Regions from separate parts of the Pseudoduganella sp. jia 12 genome, predicted to be linked through region 1. Evidence: riboswitches for the same ligand, from Rfam matches in the RefSeq annotation. Region 1 holds a riboswitch; the other holds the start of a gene.
The links. A riboswitch is a leader RNA that binds a small molecule or an ion and turns the genes downstream of it on or off. The one in region 1 is predicted to bind cobalamin.

Region 1 (7,083 bases):
CCGCGGCGGGCAGTGTCGAGCGCGGAATGCCGGCCCACACGCCGCTGGGCACGCCCAGGTCGCGCGCGCTCAGCCACGCATTGACATTCGTGCCCCAGACGATCGACCAGGGCATGCCCGTGAGCGCGAGGAACAGCACGACCACACCGGCGAAGATGCCCGTCACGGCATGCAGGTCGCGCCACCATGTGCGGCCCTTCGCCGCCCGCCGGATCGATACGACGCCGCCGCTGCGCCCGCGCGGCCACCACAGATACGTGCCGGTGGCCACGAGCACGATGATCCAGCCGGCCACGATTTCGATCAGCACGTTGCCGGCATCGCCCAGCACCGACAGCGAATGGATGCGTTTCACCAGGGTCATCACGCGGTCGGCCTCGTTCACACTGCCGGTGACGTCGCCCGTGACCGGATCGACGAAGACCTGCAGCGTGCCGGCGCCGGGGCGCTGCACGTCGACCTGCGCGGTGTGCAGGGCGTCGGCCGGCAACGTGAGCGCCGTGGCCCGGCCCGGGAACGCGCCCAGGGCCTGGCCGATCAGCCGGCTGGCCGGCAGCGGCTCGCCTGGCGCGGCGCCTTCCGCGCGCAGCATCTCCCTGGCATAGACGATGTCGTCGATCTGCGCATGGAACAGGTAGGCGCCGCCCGTGAGCGCCAGCGACAGGATGAAGGGCACGCAGAAGATGCCCGCGAAAAAATGCCAGCGCCAGATGCGCCGGTACAGGGTGGAACCGGTGGCGGTGTCCATCGGATCACCACTGGAACGCGCGCGGCGCGACGGCGAGCCGGTCGTACCCGGCAGAGTGAATGGTCAAGATGTTTCCTCGTCAATTGGCAAGCGTCAGCCACCCGATGTCCGGGCGGCGGAAGGTCGAATCGCAGGTATGGCAGCGGACGGCGCGCGCAGTGCGGCCAGGGCTGGTCAGGCGAGGAGGGGAGGGCCGCGGGGCTTGCCGGCCGCCCAGGTGAACAGCGGTGCCGGCGAATGGTAGAACAGGGGAGGAAGCAGGGCCGTGCCAGCTTCGGGCGCGATGGCCAGGCCGGCACCGGGGAGCACCGGCAAGTCGGCTGCCAGGCGGCACCACGGGCAGTCGTCCATGTGGCCGGCCTGCTTGCCGGGCGCCTTGTCGTCTTCGCCGGCCATGGTCGTGGAAAATTCGATGGCCAAAGCGGCGGCATCGTAGCGCATGCCGCTCGGCGCGCAGATCCCGGCCAGCATGGTGTTCACGAGGCGGCTCCCGGCGCTGTCGGCGGCCAGCGCATGCGACGCGGCAGGCAGCAATGCGGCGGCCAGCATGGCGGCGACCGCCAGCCATGTGACCAAGCTCTTCCATTGCCGGATGTTTGACATGTGGCGATTCTATCAGCATCGGTTCCCGGCCCGCCGTCACGTTTCGTTATAGACGCCATACGCATGGTGCATGCGCCGGTGCGAGCGGCGGGCAGCGGCCGGTCCGCGGATGGCGCCTGCCGGCCGCGCCAGCCGGCCAGTGACAAACGCCGGCACTCCCCTGTAGAATCCGCCGCTTGCGTAAACGGTGTCCCGCCATCGACCGATGGCGGGGTGAAACGGGAAGCCGGTGAAGCGCGGGATAGCCATCCCCGCCATTCCGGCGCAGCCCCCGCTGCTGTAAGCCTGACGAACCGGTCCAACGCCACTGCATCTGGGAATACCAGCGCGGGAAGGCAGGGACCGGGGAGGACGACGGCAAGCCAGAAGACCGGCCGTTTGCAAAATGGCGCAAGACCCGGGGTGTGGTCTTGCCCGATGGCGTTCCTGTTTTTCAATTGGCTGGCCATTGCCTGGCGTACGCCGCGTGCAGCGCATCGTGCTGCACGCGGCCGCGCGCGTGCGTGCAGCCGGCATGGACAGGCGCCGGCCACCACACGAAGGACAACGATGCATCGCAACACATCAAAGACCCACAGGCAACGGGCCGCCTGGGCCGCCGGTTCCCTCGCGCTCGCCCTCGGTGCCGACAGCGCGGCGCAGGAGCAAATGCTTGCCACCGTGGAGATTTCCGAAGCGCGTCTGGAGCAGGGCGGTACCCTGTCGCTGGACGAGCGCAACGGCACGGGCTCCCGGCTCGGATTGACCGCGCGCGAAACACCGGCCAGCGTGAGCTCGCTGGGCAGTGCCGACATTGCGGAACGCAGCCTCTCGCGTGCCCAGGACGCCGCCGTGCGCATGCCGGGCATCGGCGAGTCGCCCGCGCCGGGCAATGGCGGCACCAGCCTGTCCGCGCGCGGCTTCGGCGGCCACAACTCGGTGGCGCAGCTGGTGGACGGCACGCGCCTCGTGGTGGCTGCCGGCACGGTCACTTATCCGTTCTCCACCTGGCCGCTCGCATCGGTGGAAGTGCTGCGCGGGGCGGCATCGGTGCTGTATGGCGACGGCGCGATCGGCGCGGCCGTCAACTACGTGACGAAGAAGCCGCGCTTCGATCGCACCCGCGGCGAGGCATTCCTCGGCGTAGGCTCATTCGACACGTTCGCTGGCGGCATCGGCATCAGCGGCCCGGCCAGCGACAGCGTCGCCTATTCGGTGTACATGGATGCGGAAAAGAGCAACGGCTACCGGCGCGACAACGGCTACGAACGACAGAACGTTTCCGCCGCGCTGGCCTGGCGCATCGACGGCGGCCTGACCGCGACCGTTTCGCTCGATGCCGGCCACAACGACGACGCGCGCTACTTCGGCACGCCGCTGCGCAACGGGCAGGTGGACCCGAGCCTGCGCCGCACCAGCTTCAACGTCGCCGACGCGCTAGTACGCTACGACGACCGCGTTGGCCGCCTGCGCCTGGAATACCAGGCCGCGCCGGGCCTCCGGCTGCGCAACGAAAGCTATTACATGACGAGCAAGCGCCACTGGCGCAATGCGGAGAGCTATACCCTCGATGCCACCGGCACGCGCGTCAACCGCGGCGACTACCTGGAGATCCTGCACGACCAGGATCAGCTGGGCAACCGCTTCGACGCGACCATCGACGGCCGTATCGCCGGCCGGGCCAACCGGCTGGTGGCCGGCTTCGAGTGGTACCGCACGCGCCTCGTCCACAGCAACAATTCCCCCTACGGCGGCGCCAGCGTCGTCGACCCGTATGACGTCGAACCGGGATCGTTCACCAGTCCCGTTGCGACCGTTCCCGGCCGCCGCGCGGCAATGCATACCCGCGCGTTCTTCGCCGAGAACGTGCTGGACATCGCGGAACACTGGAAACTGGTGGCCGGCGTCCGCCGCGACGCCATGGACTTCGACAACGAAGACCTGCGCACCCGGGTCGCGCTGGGCAAGGATTATTCCCCTGTCACGGGGCGGATCGGTGCCGTGTGGATGCCGACCGCGCAATTGTCGCTGTACGGCCAGTTCGGCACGGCCACCGATCCGCTGAGCGGGGCGCTGTCGCTGCCGAACGGCTCGGTGAGCTTCGACCTGACGCGCGGGCGCCAGCTGGAATTCGGCGCCAAGGGCGGCGTGCCGGCCGTGAACGGCGAATGGACCATCGCCGCCTACCGGATCGAGAAGCGCAACCTGCTGTCGCGCGATCCGGACAATCCGGGCGTGGCCCAGCAGATCGGCCAGCAATCCTCGACCGGCCTCGAAGTGGCGTTTGCCGCCGAACCGCTGCGTGGCTGGACCATCGACGCCAACGCCGCCGTGCTGCGCGCCCGCTACGACGACTTCAACGAGATCGTCGGCGGCCGGCCGGTGTCCCGCGACGGCAACACGCCGGCCGGCGTGCCGGAACGCATCGCCAGCCTGTGGACGCGCTACCGCTTCCTGCCGCAATGGGATGCCGGCCTGGGCGCACGCTACGTGGGAATGCGCCAGTCGAACGCGGCGAACACCGCGAACCTGCCGGCCTACACGGTGCTGGATGCCGCGCTGGCCTGGCGCCAGTCCCGGGCGCTGTCGCTGACACTGGCCGTGAAGAACCTGGCCGACCGCGACCACGCCTTGTCCGGCAGCGGCGGCGTGCGCTGGCTGCTGGGCGCTCCCCGTACCGTGCAGCTGACGGCGCGCACCAGCTTCTGACGGACATGAAGAAGGCGCTGATCTTCCTGCACAAATGGCTCGGCGTCGGCCTGGCACTGCTGTTCCTGATGTGGTTCGCCACCGGCATCGTGATGTACTACGTGCCGTATCCCGCGTTATCGGCAGGCGAACGGCTGGCCGGCCTGCCGCCGCTGCGGATCGAAGGCGACTGTTGCCTCACGGCGCAGGATGCGGCGGCGCGTGCCGGCGTGGCGTTGTCGGAGGCGCGGCTCGGCATGCATGGCGGGGTTCCCGTCTGGCGCATGCTGCGCGGCGACAAACGGTGGATCACCGTCGATGCGGCCAGCGGCGCGCAGTTGATACCGTTGACGGACGCCGGGGCGGCGGCCGTCGCGGAACGTTTCAGCGGCCGCCGCGCCCTGCGCGTGGAACGGCTGGAGCGCGATCAGTGGACCGTCGCCCAGGGTTTCGACGCGCATCGCCCGCTGGTGCGCGTTGCGATGGATGGCGCCGACGGGCTCGAGCTCTACGTTTCGCCGGGTGCTGCCGAAGCGGTGCTGGATACCCGCCGTGCCGAGCGGGCGTGGAACTGGGTGGGCGCGGTACCGCACTGGCTGTATTTCACGCAACTGCGGCGCTGGCCGGCGCTGTGGCACAACGTGGTGGTGTGGCTGTCGCTGCCCGGCGTGGTGCTGGCCGCGAGCGGCGTGGCGCTGGGCATCTGGCAGTTGTACCTGAACCGCAGTCGCTGGATCCCCTACCGCAAGCCCTGGATGCGCTGGCACCATATCCTGGGCCTGGCAGCCAGCGTGATCAGCATGACATGGATGCTCTCCGGCCTGCTCTCGATGAATCCGTTCGGCGTGTTCTCGCCGCGCGGCGCCATGCCGCAGGAGCGCACCGCCTGGACCGGGGATGAGGCGATGGTAGTGGTGAATCCGGCGCTGGCCCTGGCGCGGTCGGCGATGCCGGCGGCGCGCGAGATCGACCTGGTGCGGCTGCAGGGCCGGGCGTGGTACCGCGTGCGCGGCCCGGCCGGGCCGGCGGACCAGGTGCTGGTGGCGGCTGATCGCGCCGATGACATCGTGCTGCGCTCGCTGCCGGACGAATCGGTGATCGCCGCCCTGCGTGCGATGCGTCCGGACGAGGCCAGGCCGCCCGTGCTGGAGCGGCTGTCACGTTACGACGAGCTCTATTACGTGCGCGAGGCGGCTGGACCGGCCGGCACATCCGGACGGCCGCTGCCCGTATGGCGGGCGCGCTGGGCCGATGGCGTGACGCTGTATGCCGATCCCGCGTCGGCCCGTTTGCTGCTCCGTGCCGATGCCACCACGCCGTGGCAGCGCGTGCTGTACAACGGCCTGCACAGCCTCGACTTCGCGCCATTGATGGCGCGGCCGCTGCTGCGCGGCGCGCTGGTCGTGGGATTGTGCTTGCTGGGACTGGCGCTGTGCCTCACCGCCTGCGTGCTGGCGTGGCGCGTGCTCGTGCCAGCGCCGCCGGCATCGGCGGCACCGCGCGGCCGCCGCTGATGCCGCAGGCGCCGGCCGGGCGGCAGCTGGCGCGCCGGGACTGGCTCATGGGGCGTTCTTCGGCACGAGGTGCTTGACGAGCAACTGGTCGATCCGGTAATGGTCGACGTCGAGCACCTCGAATTTCACGCCCTGGTATTCCACGCTGTCCGTTTTCTTGGGCACCTTGCGCAGCATGAACATCATGAAGCCGGCGGCGGTTTCATAGTTCTCTTCCTCGGGCAGCGTATCGAGGCCCAGCGTGCGCTTCACGTCCTCCACGGGCGTGCTGCCGTCGATCAGCCACGAACCGTCGTCGCGCTGGATGATCTGCTTGTCCTCTTCCAGCGTGTTGCCCCAGCTGCCCATCACGGTCAGCATGATGTCGCTGAGCGTGATGACGCCCATGACCAGCGCATATTCGTTGATCACGACCGCGAAGGTTTCCTTGCTGGCGCGGAACCGGTCGAGCAGTTCGGACAGCGTGAGCGTGTCCGGAATGATCGGCACGGTGCGGATCGTCAGTTCGTTCAACTGCACCGGCGCCTGCTTGTGCAGCAGGCGCACGAGGATGTCGCGCGTGTCGACATAGCCGATGACGCGGTCGATCGTGCCGTCGCACACGGGAAACTTCGAATGGCTGGCGACCTTCTCGCGGATGCTGTCCTCGGTTTCATTCAGCTTGAAGTACACGACATTGTCGCGCGTGGTCATCGCCGAGGCGACCGACCGGGATTCGAGCTGGAACACGTTCTCGATGAAATGCTGCTCCTGCTTCTGCAGCACGCCGGCTTGCGCCCCGGCTTCCACGGCGGCGGAAATCTCGTCGAAGGTGATGCTGTCCTCGCGCGTCATGTCGATCTTGAAGATGCGGAAGATCACGTTGGCGGCCGAGTTGATCAGCCAGGACAGCGGCTTGCAGATGCGGATGAAGAGGGAGATGGGGGCGATCAGCATCACCGCGATGCGCTCCGGCGCCCGCATGGCCAGGCGCTTGGGCATCAGGTCGGCGAACAGGATGAACATGAACGTGACGGTGAGGAACGACACGGCGAAGCCGATGTTGTCGAGCGCGGGACCGGTATAGAACGTGGAGATCCAGCCGATGAAATGCGGCCGCAGCGCGCCCTCGCCGACGATGCCGCCCATGATCGAAATGGCGTTCAGGCCGATCTGGCTGGCGGCGAAGAAGTCCGCCGACTGCTCCTGCAGCGCCATCACTTTCAGCGCGCGCGCATCGCCCGCTTCGGCGAGCAGTTTCAGCTTGATCTTGCGCGCGCCGGCAAAGGCGATCTCGGTGAGGGACAGGAAACCCGCGGCAAGCACCAGCAGGATCAACAGCATGACGTTTTGAAGCAGACTCAAGGGGCACCCGGACAGAAGACCGGCATGCGGTCGTTGCCGTCAGTATATTTGTTGCAACGAATGGTCGCAATGGGAGCACTGTTCGGCGGCCGGCACGGGCGATCTCCAGGATGCGATGCGCGAAATGATAGGATGGCGTTCTCGACACGCCATACCAGGGGAAGCAATGACCGTTTTCGCCATGCCCGTCTTCGACGCCACCGTGAT
Region 2 (7,083 bases), on a different contig from region 1:
CGGCCCTCGCCGCAGCACCCGTCCCGCACGGCGAACACGACCCGGCTGCCGTTCGGCAGCAGCGCCTCGACCTGCTCCGGCACGCTGCCGGTAGCAAGGCCCAGCATCGCCGCGCGCGCGGCCGCGGCGGCACACGCGCCGGTGGTGAAGCCGGTGCGCGTGCCGCGTTCCGTTGCCCCCTTTTCTTTCACGCCCGCGCCGCCCCGACGTTCTTCTGGCGTTCCTCGGCCAGCGCCAGCAGCGCATGCAGCGCCGCCACCACCAGCGTGGAACCGCCCTTGCGGCCGCGGATCACGATCCAGGGCACGCCGCCCTCCTGCGCCATCAGGTCCTTCGATTCGGCGGCAGACACGAAGCCGACGGGCATGCCTATCACCAGCGCCGGGCGCACGCCCTCTTCCCGGATCAGCCGGACCAGTTCGATCAGCGCCGTGGGCGCGTTGCCGATGCCGACGATGGCGCCGTCCAGCAACGCCAGCCGATGGGCCTTGCGCATCGCCTGCACGGCGCGCGTGGTGTCTTCGGCTTTCGCCAGTTCGATCACGTCGGCATCGCTGATGAACTGGTGCGTGGCCATGCCGAAGTGCGCCAGGCGCGGCCGCGACAGGCCAGAGCAGATCATCTCCACGTCGGCCACCACCGGCGTGGCGCCGGCCAGCATGGCGCGGATGCCCGCCTCCACGGCTTCCGGATGAAAATCCGTGAGGCCGTTGAAATCGAAGTCGGCATTCGCATGGATCATGCGGCGCACGATCGGCCACTGCCCGGCCGTGTACGCATGCGGGCCCGTTTCGGCATCGATGATGGCGAAGCTGTCATGCTCGATCGCCTGGCCGGCGCGGGTGAGCTGCTCGGTGACCGTGTTCACGCTGCTCATGCGGGCACCCCGGTTGTGCCATGGCCGTGGTGATGGTCATGCTCGTGCCCATGGTCATGCTCGTGCCCATGACCGTGGTCATGACCGTGGTCATGCGTATGGGCGTGGGGATCGGCAGCCGCAGGAGCGTGCGTATGCGCGTGCGAATGGCCATGCCCCAGCTCATGGGCGATTTCGCGGTAGCTGCAGCCGTCGCACGGCAGGCGGCTGTCCGGCACGCCGGCACGCAGGTTTTCCACGCGCTCGTCCATCAGCCCGAAGATCTCGTCCTCGAAGCCGAAGTGCTCCGTGCACGCGAAGCGCACGTGCGGGTACTGTGCGCGAAGATGCTCGACCTGGCGGTGGATGCGCTGCATCAGCGTGCCCGTGTACAGGTAATACGGCAGCACGACGACCTGCCGCATGCCCAGCAGCACCTGGCGCTGCACCACTTTTTCCAGGCGCGGCCACGTGATGCCGGTAAACGCCAGGTCGACCAGCTCATGGTCGCCTTCCTCGAGCAGCCAGCGGGCCATCTTCGCCATGTCGCCGTTGGCGCCGCGGTCGGAGGAGCCGCGCCCCAGCAGCACCACGCCGGTCGTGGTGGGGTCGGGCATGTCGAGCGACGCCATCGCGCCGCGCAGGCGCCGGCGCAGCACAGCGAGCACCGGATCGCTGGCGCCCAGGTGCGGAGCGAGCAGAATGTCGACCTGGTGGCCGGCGGCCTGCAGGCAGGCGGCCCGCGCGGCTTCGATGGCCTCCGGGATCTCCATCTTCACGTGGCCGGCGGCGTTGAGGATCAGCGGCACCACCAGCACCCGGCGCGCCTGGCGTGCCGCGGCCAGCAGCGCGGCGTTCAGTTCCGGCGGCGCGAACTCGATGAAGCACAGTTCGATGCGCCAGCCCGGGCGGCGGGCGCGCCACTGCTCCGTGAACTCGCGGATCTCGCGGTTGCCGGAATCCTCGCGCGAACCATGGCCGACGATGAGGATGATGTCTTCCGCCGGCGCTGCCGCCTGCATGATGATGGGTGCGTTCATGCGCTTGCCTTTCTGAATCGATGGGTAAAGGTGGGGTCGTACAGTTTCGAGCGGGCCAATGTTTCCCAGTGCAGCGCGCCGAGCGTGGGGCTGGCCACGATCATCGCCTGGCTGGCCACGCCGGCTTCGCGGCAGCGCGCCTTGATGTCGGCCAGCGTGCCGCGCAGGATCTTTTCCTCGCCGGGCCAGCTTGCCTTGTGCACCACCAGCATCGGCGCATCTTCCGGCCAGCCAGCCGCGCGCAGCGCCGTTTCCACCTTGTGCAGCAGCGTGATGGACAGGAAGATGCACAGCGTGGTGCGGTGCGCGGCCAGGCTGGCCAGGTCTTCGCCTTCCGGCATCGGCGTGCGCCCCGCCACGCGCGTGAGGATCACGGTCTGCGTGACTTCGGGCAGCGTGAGCGATTCTCCGGCCGCCGCCATCGACGCCATCGCCGACGATACGCCCGGTACCACGGCCCACTCGATGCCGGCCGCGCCCAGCGGGCGGGCCAGCTCGATCAGTGCACCGTACAGGCCGGGGTCGCCTGTCTGCAGCCGCACCACCGTGCGGTGCAGGGCCGCCTGTTCGATGAGCCAGGCCGTCATCTCTTCCAGCGTCATGTCCTTCGAATCGCGGATCGTGCATCCAGGCGGCGCATACAGCGTGACGGCGCGGTCGACCAGCGAACCGGCGAACAGCACGGCGCCCGCGTCGCCAAGCAGCCGGCGGCCCTTGACGGTGAGGAGTTCCGGGTCGCCCGGGCCGGCGCCGACAAACCATACCTTGCCGGGGTTTTCAACTGTCATTCGGTGTTCTCCAGGAAGTTCGATGCAGCGGGCAGCCTGCGCAGCGCCTCCAGCAATGACGGCACGCTGCGCGGCGCCGGGGCGGCCGGCAGCAGGCCGCGCGCCGCCAGCTGGGCATGCAGCGCAAAGGCCAGCGGCACGCGGTGGCCGGCGGCGTGCAGCAGTTCGGCGCGTGCCGCCAGATGGTCCGCGGGCGCGGAGGCGATGCAGCGGCCGGCGGCCAGCAGATGGATATCGTCGGCCCACGCGAACGCGAAATCGACGTCGTGGGTGGTGAGCAGCACGGTCACGCCGCGCGCGACGAGACGGTCCAGCAGCGCCGCCAGGTCGGCCTGCATCGGCGCGTCGAGCCCGGCCATCGGCTCGTCGAGCAGCAGCACTTCCGGCTCCATCGCCAGCACGCCGGCGATGCACACGCGCTTCTTCTGGCCAAAGCTCAGGTGGTGCACGGCGCGGCCCGCGTAGCCGCGCAGGCCCACGGCATCGAGCGCCGCATCGACGCGGGCGGCCACCGTGGCGGCATCCAGGCCCAGGTTCAGCGGCCCGAACGACACGTCCTCGCCCACGTGCGCGGCGAACAGCTGGCGCTCCGGATCCTGGAACACGAGGCCCACGCGGCGGCGCAAGGCGGCCAGCGCGGCGCGGTTGTGCCCGACAGGCTGGCCGTCGCAGCGCAACTGCCCGGCGCCCGGCCGCAGCAGGCCGTTCAGGTGGCGCAGCACGGTGGATTTGCCGGCCCCGTTCGCGCCGAGCAGCGCATGGCGCCGGCCGCGGCCGAGCGCCAGCGTGCAGCCGCGCAGGCCGGTACCGCCATCCGGATAGAGGTGGTCGACGCCGACCAGTTCAAGCACGGGATGCGTCATTGCCAGTGGTCTCCCGTGGCCAGGGCGACGAGCAGGACACCGGCCAGCAGGGCCTGCGTATTCTGGCGCCGCGCCTGGGGGAACACGGCCGGCAGGAAGCGCAGCGTGCCGGTGTACGAGCGCGCATCCGCGGCAGCCTGCAATGCCGCCGCCCGCAGCCATACCTGCTGGGCGACGTGGCCGGCCAGCAGCCCGGTCGAGCGCCATGCCTGTCGCCATGTTTGCAGCCATCCCCCGCGCCATCCATGGCGCGAGCCCCGATAGCCCAGGCGCGCACGCTGCGCCTCGACACCATCGTCCCAGGCACGGCGCAGCACGAACAGCATGCGGTAGCACAGCGCCATCAGGTCGAGCAGCATTTCCGGCGTGCGCAGGCGGCGCAGCAGCGACAGCAGGTCCGGCAGCGGCGTGGTCAGTACGAAGCCCAGCAGCGCGGCCAGCACGGCCAGCGCGCGCAGGCCCGCGTGCGCCGCCACCGGCACCATCGCACCGTTCCAGTGCCAGCCGCCATGGGCGTCGGGCCCGACCGGCAAGGTGACACATGCCAGCAGCAGGAAGCCGAGTGGCGCCAGCGCGGCCGTCAGCCACGTGCGCAGCGGCACGCGCGCCCCCAGCAGCGCAGCGAGGACGAGCAACAGCGCCAGCATGGCCAGCGTGCCGGGCCGCTGCGCGATCCATGCGGCGGCGATGCCCGCGACCGCGAACAGCGCCTTGGCCGACGGGGCAACGCCGCGCCAGCGGCTCGCGTAGGCAGCCGTTTCGATCAGCATCGGCGATCGTCATCCGGTTCGTTGCGCGCGGCGCGGGCACGCTCGCGCCCGACCGACAGGCCGAGCCAGTAGCCGATCACGCCGGCGCCGATCGCCGCCTGCAGGGCGAACAGCAGCGACGCGATTTCACCGCTGGCCGGCTCGAACAGGGGCTCGAACCACGGCTCATAGCCCGGCGCGATCGTGCCGATGGCGTCTTTCGCCAGGTCGTCGGCCCCGCCGAACGCCGCGCCGCCGGCCAGCCACAGGGGCAATGCCGAAAGCAGCACGATCGCTGTCCACGCCATCCACGTGCGCGGCCTCATGGCCGCCCTCCGGTACGGTGAGCGAACACGGGTGCCGCGCGCTGTTCATGGCCGTCGAACCGGGCGATGGCGTTCACCACGAGCACCGTCAGCAGGCCTTCGCTGATGGCGATGGGCACCTGGGTCAGCGCGAAAATGCCGGCGAACCTGGCCAGCGAAGCGGCGATGCCGCCCACCGGATCGGGAAACGCCCAGGCCAGCTGCAGCGACGTGGTGGCATACGTGGCCAGGTCGCCAATACACGCGGCCGCGAACACGGCAACGGCGCGCGACATGCCCAGTGCGGCAACCATGCGGAACACGCCGTACGCGACGAAGGGACCGACCACGGCCATCGAAAAGACATTGGCGCCCAGCGTGGTCACGCCACCGTGGGCCAGCAGCAGTGCCTGGAACAGCAGCACCACGAAGCCGACGGGCACCATCGCGGCGGGGCCGAACAGCAGCGCGCCGAGCCCCACGCCGGTGGGATGCGAGCAGCTGCCCGTGACGGATGGCAGCTTGAGCGCGGAAAGCAGGAATGCGAATGCGGCGGCGACGCCGAACAGCATGCGCCGTTCGGGATGCAGGCGCAGGCCGCGCGCCATCGCACGCAGGCCCACGGCCAGGAAACAGGCGGAGACGGCCGACCAGCCCAGCGCGTGAGCAGGCGGCAGGAACCCTTCCATGATATGCATTCGAAACCTCCCGTCGAATGGTCCATTGGAGCACCTGCGGGAGATGAAAAGACGGTCGAGACGGGACCGGGCACGGCGCCGCTTCGACAGCGGCTTCCCGTCACCCCGGGGAATGGTGCTGACTTGCATGGGCCGGTATTCTGGCTCGCCGTCATCCTTCATCCGCGCCTTCCCGCGAGCGATCGCAGTGGCTGATTGGCGGAATCCGTCAGGCTTACAGCAGCGGGGGCTGCACCGGAATGGCCGCGCGTGGCGGCTTCACCGGTTTCCCGTTTAACGCCCTCCCCGAACGGAAAGAGCGCACCCAAGCGCGCATGGTAACCGAAATGCATTGCCGTGGCATAGCAATTTTGCTGCGCCGCCACGCGCGCACCCGACAGCCTTACTTGGAAATGCGCAGGATGGCCGACGCCAGCTTCGTAAAGCACGGCGTCAGGTCGGCCTCCGTGGCCGCGTAGCAGTACATGCCGACGGGCTTGGCCGCGTTGTAGCAGCGTGACGGGCCATCTGCCACGTTGGCCATGCATTTGAGCACGGCTTCGCCCGTTTCGTTGTCGGCGTTTTTCTCCTTCAGCGCGGCGCCCATGCCGAGCGTGAACACGAAAGTGCCGTCGTCGCGCGCCTTGGCCGCCACGGCTTCCGCGAGGTTGCGGGCGGCGCGGTTCACGTTCTGCTTGAACATCGTGGAACTGCCGATATCTTCCGTTACCACGCGAGGCGCCGTGGCCTGCACGGCCCATTCCTTTGAAGCCGTATCGATGGCGTTGTAGTACCTCGGCAGCTTCTTCAAGGTATTCCATGCGCTGCCTTCCAGCTTGCAGGCATTGCTGACGAAATCGTACTGGGTGTCCAGTCGCAGCATCGCCTGCCCGACCGAATCGACGACGCCGGGTTTGTTGCAGTTACCGAAAGGCAGGTTGACGCCGAACGACGTGGGGGCGCCATCCGAGAAGAACACGATCACGCGCAGGCTGGAACGGTTGGCGGTCGGGATCGCGTTCAGGTCGTCGCGCGCACGGCGCATGCCTTCGAACGACGAGGTGCCCCCTTCAAACTGAAAGGCCGTAATCGTCGACAGCATCGCATCGCGCCGGAAGCCGCGACCAGACTTGGCGATCGGATAATCCAGGATGGCGCCGGAGGAAAAGTGCACCATGCCGACCCGGTCCTGCGTGACGTTGAACTTGTTCAGGAAGCTCCTGGCGGAGGAGCGGACAGCCGCCTGCACATCGACCAGCGACCCCGACGTATCGACGACGAACGCCATGTCCAGGTCCCTGCGGATCGTCTGCGCATAGGCCACCGGCGTCAGCGACTCGAAGCCCATGATCCGCATGATCGACACGGGCATCGGTGCCTCGGCCTTCACGTCGATCGTCACTTCGCCCGCGTTGAATGCGACCGTGGTATCCAGCAGCGTTGGTTTCGACATCAGGTAATTGGCCGGGATGTTCGCTTCGAAGAACTCCCTTGCCGCTTTCACCGCGCTGGCCTCCTGGTCCGCCTTGTTGTCCCCGGCCGTCACGGCGCGCGCCCCGGCCAGCGCCGCCGAGTCGACGGCCGCGTTCAGGCGCGCCTTGACCAGGTAGGCCAGGCCCGCATCGACGGCGAGGCCGGCCACGGCCAGCAGCACCATCATTCCCAGCGCGACCATGATGGCGACGGCGCCGCGTTGCCGTTTCAGGAGTGGAGTCATCAGAATATCGTCATCGAATACAGGTCGGGGCCGAAGGTGGGCACGTTGAAGCTGCCGGTCATCAGCATGTCGAAGTCGTAGAACGTCT

Region 2: linked by a shared signal. The riboswitch ahead of ACY65G_RS08325 (energy-coupling factor ABC transporter permease) and the one ahead of ACY65G_RS19870 (TonB-dependent receptor) in region 1 are both predicted to bind cobalamin.

The regions. Positions count from the first base shown of each region.
Region 1 covers NZ_JBUXKP010000009.1:24,387-31,469, reverse strand. The annotation lists gene ACY65G_RS19880 (PepSY-associated TM helix domain-containing protein) at 1-748, opposite strand, end outside; gene ACY65G_RS19875 (DUF2946 family protein) at 923-1,351, opposite strand; cobalamin riboswitch at 1,520-1,744, shown strand; gene ACY65G_RS19870 (TonB-dependent receptor) at 1,901-4,039, shown strand; gene ACY65G_RS19865 (PepSY domain-containing protein) at 4,045-5,532, shown strand; gene paeA (polyamine export protein PaeA) at 5,578-6,876, opposite strand; gene ACY65G_RS19855 (hypothetical protein) at 7,043-7,083, shown strand, end outside.
Region 2 covers NZ_JBUXKP010000003.1:497,309-504,391, forward strand. The annotation lists gene ACY65G_RS08290 (cobalt-precorrin-5B (C(1))-methyltransferase) at 1-191, opposite strand, end outside; gene ACY65G_RS08295 (precorrin-8X methylmutase) at 188-877, opposite strand; gene ACY65G_RS08300 (sirohydrochlorin chelatase) at 874-1,896, opposite strand; gene cobM (precorrin-4 C(11)-methyltransferase) at 1,893-2,684, opposite strand; gene ACY65G_RS08310 (energy-coupling factor ABC transporter ATP-binding protein) at 2,681-3,547, opposite strand; gene ACY65G_RS08315 (CbiQ family ECF transporter T component) at 3,544-4,317, opposite strand; gene ACY65G_RS08320 (energy-coupling factor ABC transporter substrate-binding protein) at 4,311-4,622, opposite strand; gene ACY65G_RS08325 (energy-coupling factor ABC transporter permease) at 4,619-5,299, opposite strand; cobalamin riboswitch at 5,413-5,622, opposite strand; gene ACY65G_RS08330 (VWA domain-containing protein) at 5,682-6,995, opposite strand; gene ACY65G_RS08335 (TadE/TadG family type IV pilus assembly protein) at 6,995-7,083, opposite strand, start outside.